4 regions of the Pseudomonas sp. SMV71 genome follow, and region 1 is predicted to be linked to each of the others. Evidence: predicted binding sites of a transcription regulator. Region 1 holds the regulator's gene; each other region holds the start of a gene.
The links. Region 1 encodes FliA, which starts transcription of late flagellar genes. Its sites were predicted from a motif close to CTAAAGTTTNNNNNNNNNNNGCCGNTAA; they were not measured.
Positions count from the first base shown of each region.

Region 2: the regulator FliA is predicted to act here: its motif matches at 1,615-1,642, upstream of ACLEJQ_RS04520 (methyl-accepting chemotaxis protein).
Region 3: the regulator FliA is predicted to act here: its motif matches at 2,387-2,414, upstream of ACLEJQ_RS23745 (methyl-accepting chemotaxis protein).
Region 4: the regulator FliA is predicted to act here: its motif matches at 1,978-2,005, upstream of ACLEJQ_RS17855 (methyl-accepting chemotaxis protein).

Region 1 covers NZ_JBKGGU010000011.1:124,536-128,345, forward strand. The annotation lists gene ACLEJQ_RS13560 (protein phosphatase CheZ) at 293-1,078, opposite strand; gene ACLEJQ_RS13565 (chemotaxis response regulator CheY) at 1,097-1,468, opposite strand; gene fliA (RNA polymerase sigma factor FliA) at 1,628-2,371, opposite strand; gene fleN (flagellar synthesis regulator FleN) at 2,368-3,198, opposite strand; gene flhF (flagellar biosynthesis protein FlhF) at 3,315-3,810, opposite strand, start outside.
Region 2 covers NZ_JBKGGU010000003.1:322,888-326,697, forward strand. The annotation lists gene ACLEJQ_RS04520 (methyl-accepting chemotaxis protein) at 1-1,494, opposite strand, end outside; gene ACLEJQ_RS04525 (undecaprenyl-diphosphate phosphatase) at 1,767-2,597, shown strand; gene ACLEJQ_RS04530 (DUF1294 domain-containing protein) at 2,594-3,019, shown strand; gene ACLEJQ_RS04535 (MmcQ/YjbR family DNA-binding protein) at 3,016-3,366, opposite strand; gene ACLEJQ_RS04540 (LysR substrate-binding domain-containing protein) at 3,363-3,810, opposite strand, start outside.
Region 3 covers NZ_JBKGGU010000029.1:45,539-49,348, forward strand. The annotation lists gene ACLEJQ_RS23730 (TonB-dependent siderophore receptor) at 1-693, opposite strand, end outside; gene ACLEJQ_RS23735 (FecR domain-containing protein) at 779-1,780, opposite strand; gene ACLEJQ_RS23740 (sigma-70 family RNA polymerase sigma factor) at 1,770-2,270, opposite strand; gene ACLEJQ_RS23745 (methyl-accepting chemotaxis protein) at 2,521-3,810, shown strand, end outside.
Region 4 covers NZ_JBKGGU010000016.1:93,366-97,175, reverse strand. The annotation lists gene ACLEJQ_RS17870 (acyl-CoA dehydrogenase) at 1-1,121, shown strand, start outside; gene ACLEJQ_RS17865 (cell division protein ZapA) at 1,284-1,586, opposite strand; gene ACLEJQ_RS17860 (hypothetical protein) at 1,583-1,813, opposite strand; gene ACLEJQ_RS17855 (methyl-accepting chemotaxis protein) at 2,058-3,683, shown strand.

The sequences.
Region 1 (3,810 bases):
TAATGGCTGCTCCTAAAACAGGTAGGTCGTGATGACGGTTAATGCCGGATTGCGTTGGAGCTGTGAGCGTGCCAGGCAAGGCGCGAGACGCGGGTAAGGGTTGTTTCCTTACCAAGTTTCGCAACGCGGCATGGCGCGCTCACAGCTCCAACCCTCCGGGCCGCGCCCCACAAGGCGCAAGCCGTCGTTACTCGTCGTTCATTTGGAAAACCAAACCGCACTCCTCGTGCCTAGTCTTGCGCCTTGTGGGGCACGGCGCGACCGGCATTAACCGTCATCACGACCTACAAACTCAGAATCCAAGGCTGGACAGCAAATCGTCCACATCGTCCTGACCGGACACAACGTCTTCTCTTTTATCGGCATGAATCTGCGGACCTTCACCCTGAGAGAGATGTTTTTGTGGATCTTTTTCTGCAAGTATCGCTGCACGGTCGTGTTCGATGCCTGCAAAGCGGTCAACCTGGCTGGCCATCAGCACCAGCTTGAGCAGATTGCTTTCCACTTCGGTGACCAGTTGGGTCACCCGCTTGATGACCTGGCCGGTCAGGTCCTGATAGTCCTGGGCCAGCAAGATATCGTTGAGGTTGCTTGCAACGGCGCGGCCTTCGGTGCTGCTGCGCGTCAGAAAAGCGTCAACCCGACGGGCCAGTTCCCGGAACTCTTCAGCCCCGACTTCGCGCCGCATGAAGCGCCCCCAGTCGGTGCTCAAGGCCTGGGCTTCTTCGCTCAGGCCATTGACCAGCGGCGTGGCATTTTCCACCAGGTCCATGGTGCGGTTGGCCGCAGCCTCGGTCAGCTTGACCACATAACCCAGACGCTCGGTGGCGTCGGTGATCTGCGAGACTTCCTCGGCCTGCGGCATGTGCGGGTCGATCTGGAAATTGACAATCGCGCTGTGCAATTCACGCGTGAGCTTGCCCACTTCCTGATACAGACCGCGGTCACGGGTCTGGTTGAGCTCATGGATCATTTGAACCGCATCGCCAAAACGACCTTTTTCAAGGCTCTCGACCAGTTCGCGGGCATGTTTTTTCAGGGTCGATTCGAAATCGCCCATAGAAGATTCGTTATCCATAGCTCCCCCGTGGCGCCGTTAACCGATGCGTTCGAAGATTTTTTCGATCTTCTCTTTCAACGCCTGGGCCGTGAAGGGTTTGACCACATAGCCATTCACACCGGCCTGGGCCGCTTCGATGATCTGCTCGCGCTTGGCTTCGGCAGTCACCATCAGCACCGGCAGGTGCTTGAGCTTTTCATCGGCACGCACCTGGCGCAGCAGGTCGATGCCGGTCATGCCTGGCATGTTCCAGTCGGTGACCAGGAAATCGAAGTTACCGCTGTGCAACATCGGGAGCGCGGTGGTCCCGTCATCTGCTTCGGCCGTGTTGGTGAACCCGAGGTCACGCAACAGGTTTTTAATGATCCGCCGCATCGTTGAAAAATCATCAACGATGAGGATTTTCATGTTCTTGTCCAATTCGACCTCCAAGCAGTCTTAAACGCGTCCAGCACCTGAACGCGCCATTTCAATCAATTCCGGCACAACACTCGACAACGGTCTGGAGCGCTGCACGTGGCTGGCGCATGACTGGCCAATCTCGTTCGCAATCGCTCCACACGCCTGTCAGCGCGCTCGCCACTCCCCCAAACGCCCCCGCAAGCGGGCCGCGCACTGGCTGTGTAACTGGCTGACCCGCGATTCGCTGACCCCCAGGACCTCACCGATCTCCTTGAGGTTCAGCTCTTCGTCGTAGTACAGCGCCAAGACCAGCCGCTCACGCTCCGGCAAATTGGCAATCGCTTCGGCCAGCGCGCTCTGGAACCGTTCATCTTCCAGGTCACGCGCAGGCTCCATGTGAGTACTTGCGCCATCCTCATGCAGCCCTTCATGTTCGCCGTCCTGCAACAGGTCGTCGAAACTGAACAGGCGGCTGCCCAAGGTATCGTTCAAAATCCCGTAGTAATCATCGAGACTCAACTGGAGTTCGGCCGCAACCTCGTGATCTTTAGCGTCGCGCCCGGTTTTAGCTTCAATTGCCCGGATCGCGTCGCTGACCATGCGCGTATTACGGTGCACCGAGCGCGGCGCCCAATCGCCCTTGCGGACCTCATCGAGCATTGCCCCGCGAATGCGGATCCCGGCATACGTCTCGAAGCTGGCGCCTTTGCTCGCGTCGTATTTGTTCGCCACCTCGAGCAGGCCGATCATGCCGGCCTGGATCAGGTCCTCGACCTGAACACTGGCCGGCAGGCGCGCCAGCAAGTGGTACGCGATACGCTTGACCAGGGGCGCATAACGCTCGATCAGTTCGTATTGGGCGTCCCGTGCCGATTTTTTGTAGAGATGGTTGTAACCGCTTGCAGTCATAGCACGGGCCCTGCTGTTTGTTGCACGAGACGCTCGACGAAAAATTCCAGATGACCGCGCGGATTGGCCGGCAAGGGCCAGCTATCGACCTTCTGGGCGATTGCCTTGAATGCCAGCGCGCATTTGGAACGTGGAAAAGCTTCATAAACGGCACGTTGCTTCTGAACCGCCTTACGCACGCTTTCGTCGTAAGGCACCGCACCCACGTATTGTAGGGCGACATCCAGGAAGCGATCCGTGACCTTGGTCAGCTTGGCGAACAGGTTGCGCCCCTCCTGCGGGCTCTGGGCCATGTTGGCCAGGACGCGGAAGCGGTTCATGCCGTAGTCGCGATTCAATAACTTGATCAGGGCATAGGCGTCGGTGATGGACGTGGGTTCATCGCAGACCACCAGCAGCACTTCCTGGGCGGCGCGTACGAAACTGACGACGGAGTCGCCGATACCTGCGGCGGTGTCGATCACCAGCACATCAAGGTTGTCACCGATATCGCTGAACGCCTGGATCAGGCCGGCGTGCTGGGCCGGAGTCAGGTGGACCATGCTCTGGGTGCCGGAAGCGGCCGGCACGATGCGAATCCCGCCCGGCCCCTGCAACAGCACGTCGCGCAGTTCACAACGGCCTTCGATGACGTCCGCCAGGGTGCGCTTGGGGGTAAGCCCCAGCAATACGTCGACGTTCGCCAGGCCCAGGTCGGCGTCCAGCAGCATGACCCGTCGGCCAAGCTCTGCCAGAGCCAGGGACAAGTTCACTGACACGTTAGTCTTCCCGACGCCACCTTTGCCGCCGGTCACCGCGATCACCTGTACGGGATGCATGCTGCCCATGTTCGTTCTTTACCTTGTCTTACGTAGACGGAGGCCACATTACTGGCTGCGCGTTCACACACGGAACAATGCATGGCAGACCATCGATGTAGGTACAAAAAATACTCATGATAACCTCAGCCGACCTGCTTGGTCGGGCTGTGGTAGATATCAGCGAACATGTCAGCCATGGCTTCTTCGCTGGGTTCTTCCTGCATTTGCACACTCACGGCACGGCTGACCAGTTGGTGACGGCGCGGCAGATGCAAATCATCCGGGATCCGCGGCCCGTCGGTCAGGTATGCCACCGGCAGATCGTGTCCGATCGCCAGGCTCAGTACCTCGCCCAGGCTTGCCGTTTCGTCCAGCTTAGTCAGGATGCAGCCGGCCAGCCCGCAGCGCTTGTAGCTGTGGTATGCGGCGGTTAGAACCTGCTTCTGGCTGGTGGTTGCCAACACGAGATAATTTTTTGACTTGATGCCGCGCCCGGCCAGGCTTTCGAGCTGCATGCGCAGGGCCGGATCGCTGGCTTGCAGGCCGGCGGTGTCGATCAGCACGACGCGCTTGCGCAGCAAAGGCTCCAACGCCTGGGCCAGGGATTGACCCGGATCCACCTGGGTCACCGACACATTG
Region 2 (3,810 bases), on a different contig from region 1:
TTCCACCACATGGGCCTGTTGCAGGGTGGCGCTGGCGATAGACGCGTTCAGGCTGTTGAGGTTGCGCAGGGCCTGGCCGATGGCATTGAGGCTGGCGCCCGCCAGGCCGGCCTGCTCGATGGTCAATTGTGAGGCGCGGCTGCTGTCGCTGATGACTTTCACCGCAGCTTCGGAGTGGTTTTGCAGGCGTTCGATCATCGCCTGGATTTCAGCGGTGGACTTCTGGGTGCGTTGGGCCAGCAGCCGTACTTCATCGGCCACCACCGCGAAGCCACGGCCCTGTTCCCCGGCACGGGCCGCTTCGATCGCGGCGTTCAGGGCGAGCAGGTTGGTCTGCTCGGCAATCGAGCGGATCACTTCCAGGACGCTGCCGATCTGCGTGCTTTCGCTCGCCAGGGTGCGGATCACTTCCACTGCCTGGTCGATGGTCTGGGAGAGTCGATCGATCTGTTGCAAGCTGCCGTCGATATTGATCTGGCCCTGTTGGGCCTGGGATTCTGCGTCGCGCATTTCGCTGGCGGCGTGTTCGGCGTTCTTCGCCACGTCCTGTACGCCATAGGTCACTTCGTTGATGGCCGTCGCTACCAGCTCCATTTGTTGCGACTGCTGCTGGCTGCGCTCCTGAGCCTGGGTGGCGTCGTTGCCCAATTCGTTGGAAGATTGCCCCAGCGCGCTGGCCGAATCCTGCAACTGACCGACCACCTGGCGCAGCTTGGCGGTGAAAGCATTGAAGTGTCGCGCCAACTGGGTGACTTCGTCCTGGCCGTGGGTGTCGAGGGTGCGGGTCAGGTCGCTCTCGCCGCTGGCAATGTTCGCCATTGCATTAACGGTTTCCTGCAACGGTCGCACGATGCTGCGCACGATCAGCGTTAACAGCAAGGCCATGATCAGCGTGATCGCCAGGCCGATGGCCGAGGCTTGGATCAGCTGGGAACGGAATTCAGCCTGGACGTCGTCCACATAGACGCCTGAGCCAATGACCCAGCCCCACGGCTCGAACAGTTTGACGTAGGAGGTCTTGCCTACCGGCGCCTCGGCGCCCGGCTTCGGCCAGAGGTAATCCACCATGCCGGCGCCCTTGGACTTGGCGATGGCGACCATCTCGTTGAACAACGCAAAACCGTTCGGGTCGCGGATCGACGAGAGGTTCTGGCCTTCCAGCTTCGGGTTGGTCGGGTGCATGACCATGACGGGCGTCAGGTCATTGATCCAGAAGTAATCGGTGTCGTTGTAACGCAGGCCGCGCACGGCACTGAGCGCTTGTTTCTGCGCGGCGTCGCGGCTCAGGGTGCCTGCCGTTTCCAGGCCATGGTAGTAAGTCAGCACGCCACTGGCGGTCTGCACCACATGTTGGGTTTTCTGCACCTTGGCCTGATAAAGGTCGTTGTGGATCTGCTTGAGCATCAAGGCGCCCAACGTGAACAGCATCACGATGGCCACGACCAGGATGAGCCACAAGCGTCGGCTGATCGACACACTGCGCAAGCTATTCATACGCTATTACTCCGGTTTTTATTCTTGTCATCAACCACCGTCGGCGCTGTTGCATCACGCGGGAACGCCTGACTGACCTCAGGTATAACGCGGCAGCGTTATCAGTGCTTGTCTGATAGGATTTCGGCCCCGCAGCGCAAAACCTGAGCGCAAGTTGATTGTTTCATTGGTTTTTTCAGAGCGGTCACGGTTATGGTGCTGCCCGCTGCGTGCATTTGCAAAACACTTGAACATGACGAAACCTGCATAAAAAGCTTGTTTTTGGGGGATGAATGGATTTGTGGACCGCCTTTCAGGCACTGATTCTTGGCGTGGTAGAGGGTTTGACGGAGTTTCTGCCGATTTCCAGCACGGGGCACCAGATTATCGTCGCCGACCTGCTTCAGTTCGGAGGCGAGCGCTCGATGGCGTTCAATATCATTATCCAGCTGGGCGCCATCCTCGCGGTGGTCTGGGAGTTCCGGCGCAAGATCTTCGACGTGGTGCTGGGCTTGCCAACCCAGCCCAGCGCCCGGCGTTTCACGGCCAATCTGTTGATCGCCTTCCTGCCTGCGGTGGTACTGGGCGTACTGTTGGCCGACTGGATTCATCATTACCTGTTCAACCCGATCACCGTGGCGGCGGCGCTGGTGATAGGTGGCTTCGTGATGCTCTGGGCGGAGAAACGCCAGCATCAGGTGCACGCCGAGACAGTGGACGACATCACCTGGAAAGAAGCCTTGAAAGTCGGCTTGGCCCAGTGCCTGGCGATGATCCCCGGCACCTCCCGCTCCGGCTCGACCATTATCGGCGGGCTGTTGTTCGGCCTGTCGCGAAAGACCGCGACCGAGTTTTCGTTCTTCCTGGCAATGCCGACCATGGTCGGCGCTGCGGTCTATTCCGGCTACAAGTACCGCGAGTTGTTCGTCCCGGCGGACTTCCCGGTGTTCGCCGTCGGCTTCGTCACCGCTTTCATTTTCGCGATGATCGCGGTCAAGGGCCTGTTGCGTTTCATCGCCAGCCACAGTTACGCCGTGTTCGCCTGGTATCGGATCGCCTTCGGCCTGCTGATCCTGGCAACCTGGCAGTTTGGCTGGGTTGACTGGACCGCCGCCAAGCCATGAATGACGCAGGCCCCCGTAACCGCACGGCGCGCAGCAGCGAGGGCGCCGTGAAGAACCTGCGGCTGAAGCTGGTTGCATTTGCGCTGTTGTGTGCCTTGTCGCTGACCGGTTCGCTGCTGCTGGGGTTACGGGCGATATCCTGGGTGCCGATGGTGGCCTATGGCGTCGTCAGCGCGGTGGCGTTTCTGCTGTACTGGAGCGACAAGCGCAAGGCCCGCGCCGACGCCTGGCGCACTCCGGAGAACGTCTTGCACGCGGTGGAATTGGCGGGTGGCTGGCCGGGGGCGCTGCTGGCACAGCAAGCGTTTCGCCACAAGACCCGCAAGGTGTCGTTCCAGGTGGTGTTCTGGTTTATCGTGCTGTTGCACCAGGTGTTCTGGATCGACCAGTTGTTCCTCGGACGCCTGCTGACCCTGTTCTAAATCAGGAGGCCGACCTGCGTGCGCTTGGGCAACTTGCTCACGACCAACTGGTGGGAGCGTTGCAGCAGGCCACGCAGCTCCTCGGCGCCCAGCGGGTAGGGCACCTGCATGATGATCCACTGGGCCCGCGCCAGGTAAGGCGCCGGATGAATGCCGGGACGGTCGCAATGGCCGAGAAACAGATCCTTGTCGACCTTGAACGCCAGTGAGTCCCCGCGCAGGCCCTGAAGGGCAAACATCTTGTTGCCGGCGACGGAAAACACCCGCACGCCGCCCCACTTGTAATCTTCCTGCGCCCCGGGCAGGCCCAGGCAGAACTGCGCGACCTGCTCTTCGTTCCAACTCATAGCGTCCTGTCTCCACAGCGGTTGAATGCTTCGACCAAATGGTCGATCCAGGCCCTGACCGCCGGCAACACGCCTCGACGGTGCGGATAGACCGCTTGCAGCCAACCATCGGGTAATGACCACCCGGGCAATAACTCCACTAACGTACCGTCCTGCAATTCCTGCTCGCAATACATGGTCGGCAGCAGCGTGAAGCCGATGCCTGCGAGGGCGCAGGCGCGGCGGACAATGAAATCATCGATGCCCAGACGTGCTTCCAGCGCCATTTCGACACTTTGCCCATCGCCCTGGAGCAACCGCAAGTGCACCAGTCGATCAGCCTCCAGCGCTCCGAGTACTGGTAGCTGCCGCAGATCCTCGGGCGTTTCGATCCGTCGCCCTTCGACGAATGCCGGACTGGCCACCATGACCAGCCGTGCCTGGCGCAGGCGCCGGGTCATCAGC
Region 3 (3,810 bases), on a different contig from region 1:
GTAGATGTTGTCCACCGAGCCGTCGTTGAAGCCGCGCATCGCCACGTAGTCGTAGCGGTGGGTCGCGCCGTAGGGGTTGGTCAGTACACCAGGGGTATAGCGCATGGCCTGGGACACGGTTTGCGCGCCTTGGTCATCCATTTGCTCGCGGGTGACCACGGACACGCTTTGCGAGGTTTCCCGTAGCGCGGTGCTGGTTTTGGTGGCGACCTGGCTGTGGGTGGCGTTGTAGCCCTCCATGCTGCCCAGGGCGTTACCGAGTGCGAAACCCCGGATGTCGGTGGCCGCCAGCTCCAGGCTGTTGCTCGCGGGTGCGGTTTGCAGCACGTAACTGTTGCCGTCCTGGCTCACGGCTTCCAGTCCCGAGCCGCTGAGCAGGTGGCTCAGGGCCTGGTCGGGTGAATAATCGCCCTTGAGCCCCGGTGACTGGACACCGCTGGTTTGTTCCGGAGTGCTGGCCAGGGTGATGCCGGCCTGGCGGGCGAATTGATTGAGGACCTCGCTCAGCGGGCCGGCGGCGATGTTGTAGCTCTGACGGCTGGCCGTTACGCCATTGTCTGCGGCAATCACCCACGCCGGGATGGCGCCGACACCCAGCACGGTGGAGAACAGCGCCGCGTGGACCGCCTGGCGCAGCCGGCCCGGTTGCGCGGATGTGATGCGGGAATTGTTGTGAGGTAAGCGCTCAGTCATTGTAGGTTCCGTTGGAGTCGCTGAAGGCAGATAAGCGTTGCTTACTGTCCTAGCCGGACATCGGCCTGAAACCCGCCAAAAAAAATCACGCCAGGCGTTCCACCGTGACCCACCATCGGGTGCGATAGCGAATCCGCACCGCGAGCGTGCGAGGCAGGATGGCCAGCAATTTGTCGGTGTCCTCCAGGCGAAACACCCCCGACAAGCGCAGGTCGGCGATGGCTGCCGCGCATTTCAGATAACCCTGACGGTAGCGGCCTACCTCATTGAGGAAGTCCTGCAGACGCATGTTGCGGGTGACGATCAGCCCGTCCACCCAGGCGTCGGCATCCATGTCCAGGGAGGGCGACAGCGTCGCGGTCGACGAAGTGACCCGATAGCTTTGCCCCGCCGTCACCTGGATGGGCGCGCCGTTGCTGCCGGGATGGGAGCGGATCGCCACGCTGCCACTGGTAACGCTCAAGCGCGTGCAGTCGCTGTCCTGGCGCACGACAAAACGTCCTTCGAGCCCTTCGAACAGGCCATGTCGGCTTTGGACCCGCAGCGGGCGCCCCGGGTCGCGGTGGCAGGTGAGCATGATTTCACCCCGGACCAAGGTAATCAGACGCTGTTCGGCGCTGAAGTCCAGATCGGCGGCGCTGTGAGTATTGAGTTCAAGCCGCGTGCCATCCGGCAGTTGGAAGCCGCGTCGTTCACCCGTGGCAGTGGCGAAATCGGCGTTCCACGTTTGCCAGCCCAGATCTTTGCCCAGCCAGGCGGCACCGCCCATCAAAACAACGCCCGACAAGAGTTTCAGGGCCTGGCGACGACCGAGGCGCTGGGCACTGTTTTCCAAGGTGTCGAGGGCGATGTGGGCACCGGGCACGGCCCGCAGGTTCGCACTCAGTTCGCTGTGCAGCGATTGCACTCGCTGCCAGGCCAGTTCGTGCTCAGGGTGCGCCGCGCGCCATAGGTCGCACTGTCGCCGCAGCGTCGGGGCGCTGGCATGATTGCGCAAGCGCAGCAACCAGTGGATCGCTTGCCTGACCACCTGCTGCGACGGGCGACTGGGATGGGCCTGAGGGTTTTCCAACGGCTCAGCTTTCATAGCGCAGCACATAACAGTGGTACAGCGCATCGGCGACATAGCGTTCCACCGACCGCAACGAGATGCCCATCTGTTCGGCAATCTGTTTATAGGTCAGTCCTTCGCACTGGGCCAGCAGGAAGGCTTTGCGTACTTTCGGCTTGAGGCCTTCGAGCATCCGCGCAATGGCTTCGAGCAATTCCAGAATCAGGGCCTGTGCTTCCGCCCCTGGGGTTTCGGCCTCCGGGAGATGAGCGATGGTTTCCAGATAAGCGCGTTCGATTTCTTCGCGCCGCCAGTGATCGATCACCAGGCCTTGGGCGATGGTCCGCAGAAAAGCCCGTGGGGCCTTGAGCTCCAGGCGTTCGCTGCGCTGCAGCAATCGGACAAAGGTGTCCTGCGCGAGGTCTGCGGCATCGGCGGCATTGCCCAATCGGGTGCGCAGCCAGGTGTTGAGCCAGCCGTGGTGATTGCTGTAGAGCGTCTGTACTGCTAGCTGGGGAGATGACATGAACACGACGGCCTGGGTATCACAAATGATAATAGGTCGCATTGTCATCATGCCCCGGTGAATTTGCAACCACCGTCGGACTGCCGTGTCCTCTTGTCGCCTGTTTCTTTTAACGACTAATTTTTTTCAGTGGCTTGCCGACAGCTTGGTGAGCGTGCACCAAAGTGGAGCGAGGTCAAAAGCCCCGTCTACGCTTTACCTGCAACCGCAACCGGAATGCACCCCCACTCCTGCATAAGAAGCCCCATCGATGAATCTGAAGTTCAGTCACAAAATCCTCCTGGCCGCCTCTGGTGTCGTGGTCCTGGCGTTTGCCCTGTTCACGCTCTACAACGACTATTTGCAGCGCAGCACCATCGGCAGCAGCCTCGAATCTTCCATCGAGCAGTCCGGTGACCTGACAGCCAGCAGTATCCAGAACTGGATGAGTGGCCGCGTGCTGGTGCTGGAAAACCTTGGCCAGAACATCGCACACCAGGGCGCCAATGCGGATCTGGCGGGGCTGGTGGATCAGCCGGCGCTGACTTCTAACTTTCAATTCACCTATGTGGGCCAGGCCAACGGGACGTTCACCCAGCGCCCGGACGCCAAGATGCCTGACGGCTACGACCCGCGTCAGCGGCCCTGGTACAAACAGGCCGTGAGCATTGACAAGACTATGCTGACCCCGCCCTATTCGGCGGCCGTCGGCGGTCTGGTGGTGACCATTGCCTTGCCGGTCAAGAAGAACGGCGAACTGCTCGGTGTCGTGGGCGGTGACCTGAGCCTGGAAACCCTGGTGAAAATCATCAACTCGGTGGACTTCGGTGGGATTGGCCATGCGTTCCTGGTCAGCGGCGACGGTCAGGTGATCGTCAGCCCGGACAAAGACCAGGTGATGAAGAACCTCAAGGACATCTACCCCAACACGCCGGTGCGCATCGCCAAGGGCATCCAGGAAGTCGAGCTGAACGGGCAGGATCGGATCCTTTCGTTCACCCCGGTGACCGGCCTGCCGAACGCCGAATGGTATATCGGCCTGTCCATCGACAAGGCCAGGGCCTACGCGCCGCTGAGCCAGTTCCGTACGTCCGCGCTGATCGCGATGTTCATTGCGGTGGCTGCCATTGCATTGCTGTTGAGTATGCTGATTCAGGTGCTGATGCGTCCGCTGACCACCATGGGCCGCGCCATGCAGGACATCGCCCAGGGCGAAGGCGACCTGACCCGGCGCCTGGTGGTGCAGGGCAAGGACGAGTTCGCGGTGCTGGGCGGCTCGTTCAACCAGTTCGTGGAGCGGATCCACGCGTCGATTTGCGAAGTGTCTTCCGCCACCCGGCAGGTGCATGACCTGTCGCAGCGGGTGATGACCTCATCCAACGCTTCGCTGGTCGATTCGGATGAGCAGAGCGCGCGGACCAACAGCGTGGCGGCGGCCATCAACCAACTGGGCGCCGCGACCCAGGAAATCGCCCGCAATGCCGCCGACGCCTCGCAACACGCCAGTGGCGCCAGCGAGCAGGCCGATGACGGTCGTCAGGTGGTGGAGAAAACCATCCAG
Region 4 (3,810 bases), on a different contig from region 1:
TGTTAATCGTGCCCAAGTTCTTGGTCAACGACGACGGCAGCCTCGGCCCGCGCAACGACGTGCTGCTGGCCGGGTTGTTTCATAAGATGGGCTGGCGCGGCACCACGTCCACGGCGCTGAACTTTGGCGACAACGGCGAGTGCGTCGGCTATCTGGTGGGTAAGCCACACCACGGCCTGAGCTACATGTTCCAGATGATGAACGAGGCGCGGATCGGCGTCGGCATGGGCGCGGTGATGCTGGGTTACGCCGGGTACCTGTATTCCCTTGAGTACGCTCGCGAACGTCCGCAAGGCCGGGTGCCCGACAGTAAGGACCCGACTACCGCACCAGTCGCGATCATCCAGCATGCCGACGTGCGGCGCATGCTGCTGACCCAGAAAGCTTATGTCGAAGGCTCGTTTGACCTGGGCCTGTATGCGGCGCGGTTGTTCGACGATACCACCACACTTGAAGACGAAGCCGAACGGCGGCGCGCCCATGAACTGCTGGATCTGCTGACGCCCATCGTCAAATCCTGGCCGTCGGAGTTTTGCCTGAAGGCCAACGAACTGGCCATCCAGATTCTCGGCGGCCACGGCTACACTCGCGAGTACCCGGTGGAGCAGTACTACCGCGACAACCGCCTGAACCCGATCCACGAAGGCACCCACGGCATCCAGTCGCTGGACCTGCTGGGCCGTAAACTGGCGCAGAACGGCGGCGCCGGGCTCAAGCAATTGATTCGCCTGGTGGCCGACACCACCGAGCGCGCCCAGGCCCACGATTCACTGACGCCCTTGCGCCAGCCGCTGGAAGCCCTGGTGGCGAGCTTGCAGACAGTCACCCTGGGCCTTCTGACCGATCTGGCCCAGGGCAAGGTCAATAGCAGCCTCGCCAACTCCGCGCTGTATCTGAAGGTGTTTGGTCACATGGTGATCGGCTGGCGCTGGCTGGAACAGGCGATTCGCGCCGAAGAAGGCCTGGCCAGGGGCGATGCCGCAGACAGCGACTTCTACAAGGGCAAGCTGCAAGCGGCGCGGTATTTCCTGACCTGGGAAATTCCCGGCTGCCACCATGAACTGGCATTGCTCGAAGCGCGGGACGACACGTGCCTGGGGATGCGGGACGAGTGGTTCTGAGCCGGGTGTTGTAGCGCGGCTCAAATCGCTATCGCGAGCAGGCTCGCTCCCACACTGGTTCCGAGTGAACGCCAAGTCTGCGCTCACAGCAGATCAAATGTGGGAGCGAGCCTGCTCGCGATGACATAAGCACAGACGACACGGCGTTATGAGCCGAAACCTTCACGCCTGCTGAATCGTCTTGGCAATGACATCCACCGTAGCGCTGACCTGCTCTTGATAACGCTCGAGCTCCGCTTGATGGTTTTTCTGCATCTCGATCTGCTGCGAGCACAGGTTCATGGCCGCCAGCACCAACAGCCGATCACCGATCAGCGTCGGATATTTACGCTTGGTCTCGGCCAGGGCCGTCTTGAGCATCGAAGCGGCGTCCAGCAAGGCCTGTTCCTGGCCGGCCGGCGCCTTGATTGAATAGTCCTCTCCCAGGATCGAGATGACCGTTACCCCGTCGGCGGCGTGCTTCATGCGCTGACAGTGCCTGCACTGGCACGCTCGATCAGCGCCTGGATACGCGCAGCTGTGGTGCCGTGCAGTTCTTCCTGTTCCATCAGGCTCAGTTGCAGGCTTTCGTTTTCATCCTTGGCCCTGGCAAGTTCTGCGCTCAGGGTTTCATTCAGGCCGGTGAGGTGGCGGTTCTGTTGCACCAGGTCATTGACCAGTTGCTCCAGCTGGCTGAGGGATGCTTCCAACATATTGATTTCCAGGGATTTTCAGGGGGCGCGTACGATAAAGAAAAGTCACCGGCGATGCTATGGGGCATAGGCGACGGTGCTTCGCTGGCGAGCTGTAAAGACTGTGGTTCACGAATCTGGTTCCTACCCTTCGTCGTAACGGCGCGACAAAACCCCGCACGCTCCTCAAGACTTCAGTCACATGACCGATAAGTCAGGCATACCCGTAACAGTCTCGCACGGACGCCCCTTTCCGGTACTTTCCATGTCCTTACGTAATATGAACATCGCGCCGCGGGCGTTCCTGGGGTTTGCCCTGATCGGCGCCCTGATGCTGGCCCTTGGTGTATTTGCCCTGAGCCAGATGAGCAAGATCCGCACGTCCGGCGAAAACATCGTCGAAAACAGTGTGCCCAGCATCAAGGCCCTCGACGAATTCACTCAAATCACCCTGCGCCTGCGCGTGCTGTCCTATCGGCTGCTGGTCAACCGGGAACCGGACATCCAGCAGAAGACCTACGATCTGTTGGAACAACGCAGCCAGCAGATCCGCGCCGCCCAGACCGCTTATGAAAATCTCATCAGCGCTGCGGATGAACGGGCCGCCTATGACCAACTCGTACAGCTGTTGGGCCAGTATCGCCAGCTTGAAGATCGGATGAAAACCCTGTCGCGCAACAACCAGGTCGATGACCTGCGCGTGCTGCTCAACACTGAACTGCTGAGTAATTCCGATGCCGTCAACGCGGCCATCGCCCGCCTGGTGGAGATCAACAACCTGCAAGCCGAAACCTTGAACCAAGGCGCGACGCAGCAATATTCCACGGCCTTCAACTGGGTGGTCACGCTGCTGGTCATCGCCACCGGCCTGACCCTGCTGTTCGCCTGGCTATTGACCAACAGCATCACCAGACCGATTGCCAATGCCCTGGATGCCGCCGAAGAGATCGCCAAGGGCAACCTGACCCGGCCGATCATCGTCGATGGCAGCGATGAAGCCGGACGCCTGCTGCGGGCCATGTCGACCATGCAGGAAAAACTGCGCGACACCCTGCAACGCATCTCCGGCTCGGCCACGCAACTGGCCTCCGCCGCCGAGGAGCTCAACAGTGTCACCGACGAAAGCGCCCGCGGCCTGACCCAGCAGAACAACGAAATCGAACAGGCCGCCACCGCCGTCAACGAAATGACCAGTGCCGTGGAAGAAGTGGCGCGCAACGCGGTCAGTACCTCGGAAGCCTCGAAGCACGCTACGACGTCGGCCGGCGATGGTCGGGACCTGGTGCAAGAGACGGTCAGCGCCATCGAACGCATGAGCGCCGACGTGCAAGGCACTGCGACCTTGATCGGCAACCTGGCCGATGAGTCCCGTGACATCGGCAAGGTGCTGGACGTGATTCGTGGCCTGGCCGACCAGACCAACCTGTTGGCGCTGAACGCAGCCATCGAAGCCGCCCGTGCCGGTGAAGCCGGTCGTGGCTTTGCCGTGGTGGCGGACGAGGTGCGTGCCCTGGCGCATCGCACCCAGCAGTCGACCAGCGAGATCGAGCGCATGATCGGCAGCATCCAGAGCGGCACCGAACAGGCCGTGGATTCGATGCGCAACAGCACCGAGCGCGCCGAGTCGACCCTGAACATCGCTCGCGGCGCCGGCATGTCCCTGGACACGATCAACACCGCCATCGTCGAGATCAACGAGCGCAACCTGGTCATTGCCAGCGCCGCCGAAGAACAGGCCCAGGTGGCCCGCGAAGTGGACCGCAACCTGGTGAACATCCGCGACCTGTCGGTGCAATCGGCCACCGGCGCCAACCAGACCAGCGCCGCCAGTGCCGAACTGTCGCGCCTGGCGGTGGATCTGAACAGCATGGTCGGGCGGTTCAGCCTCTGATCTGCGTAACGGTTGATCGTCCCACTGACCGTGAGCGATCAACCCTCCAGCTTTCGTGGCGAGGGAGCTTGCTCCCTCTGGACCGATCCGACGCCTCGGGCGAAGCGGCCCCAGGACCTAAAAGTGA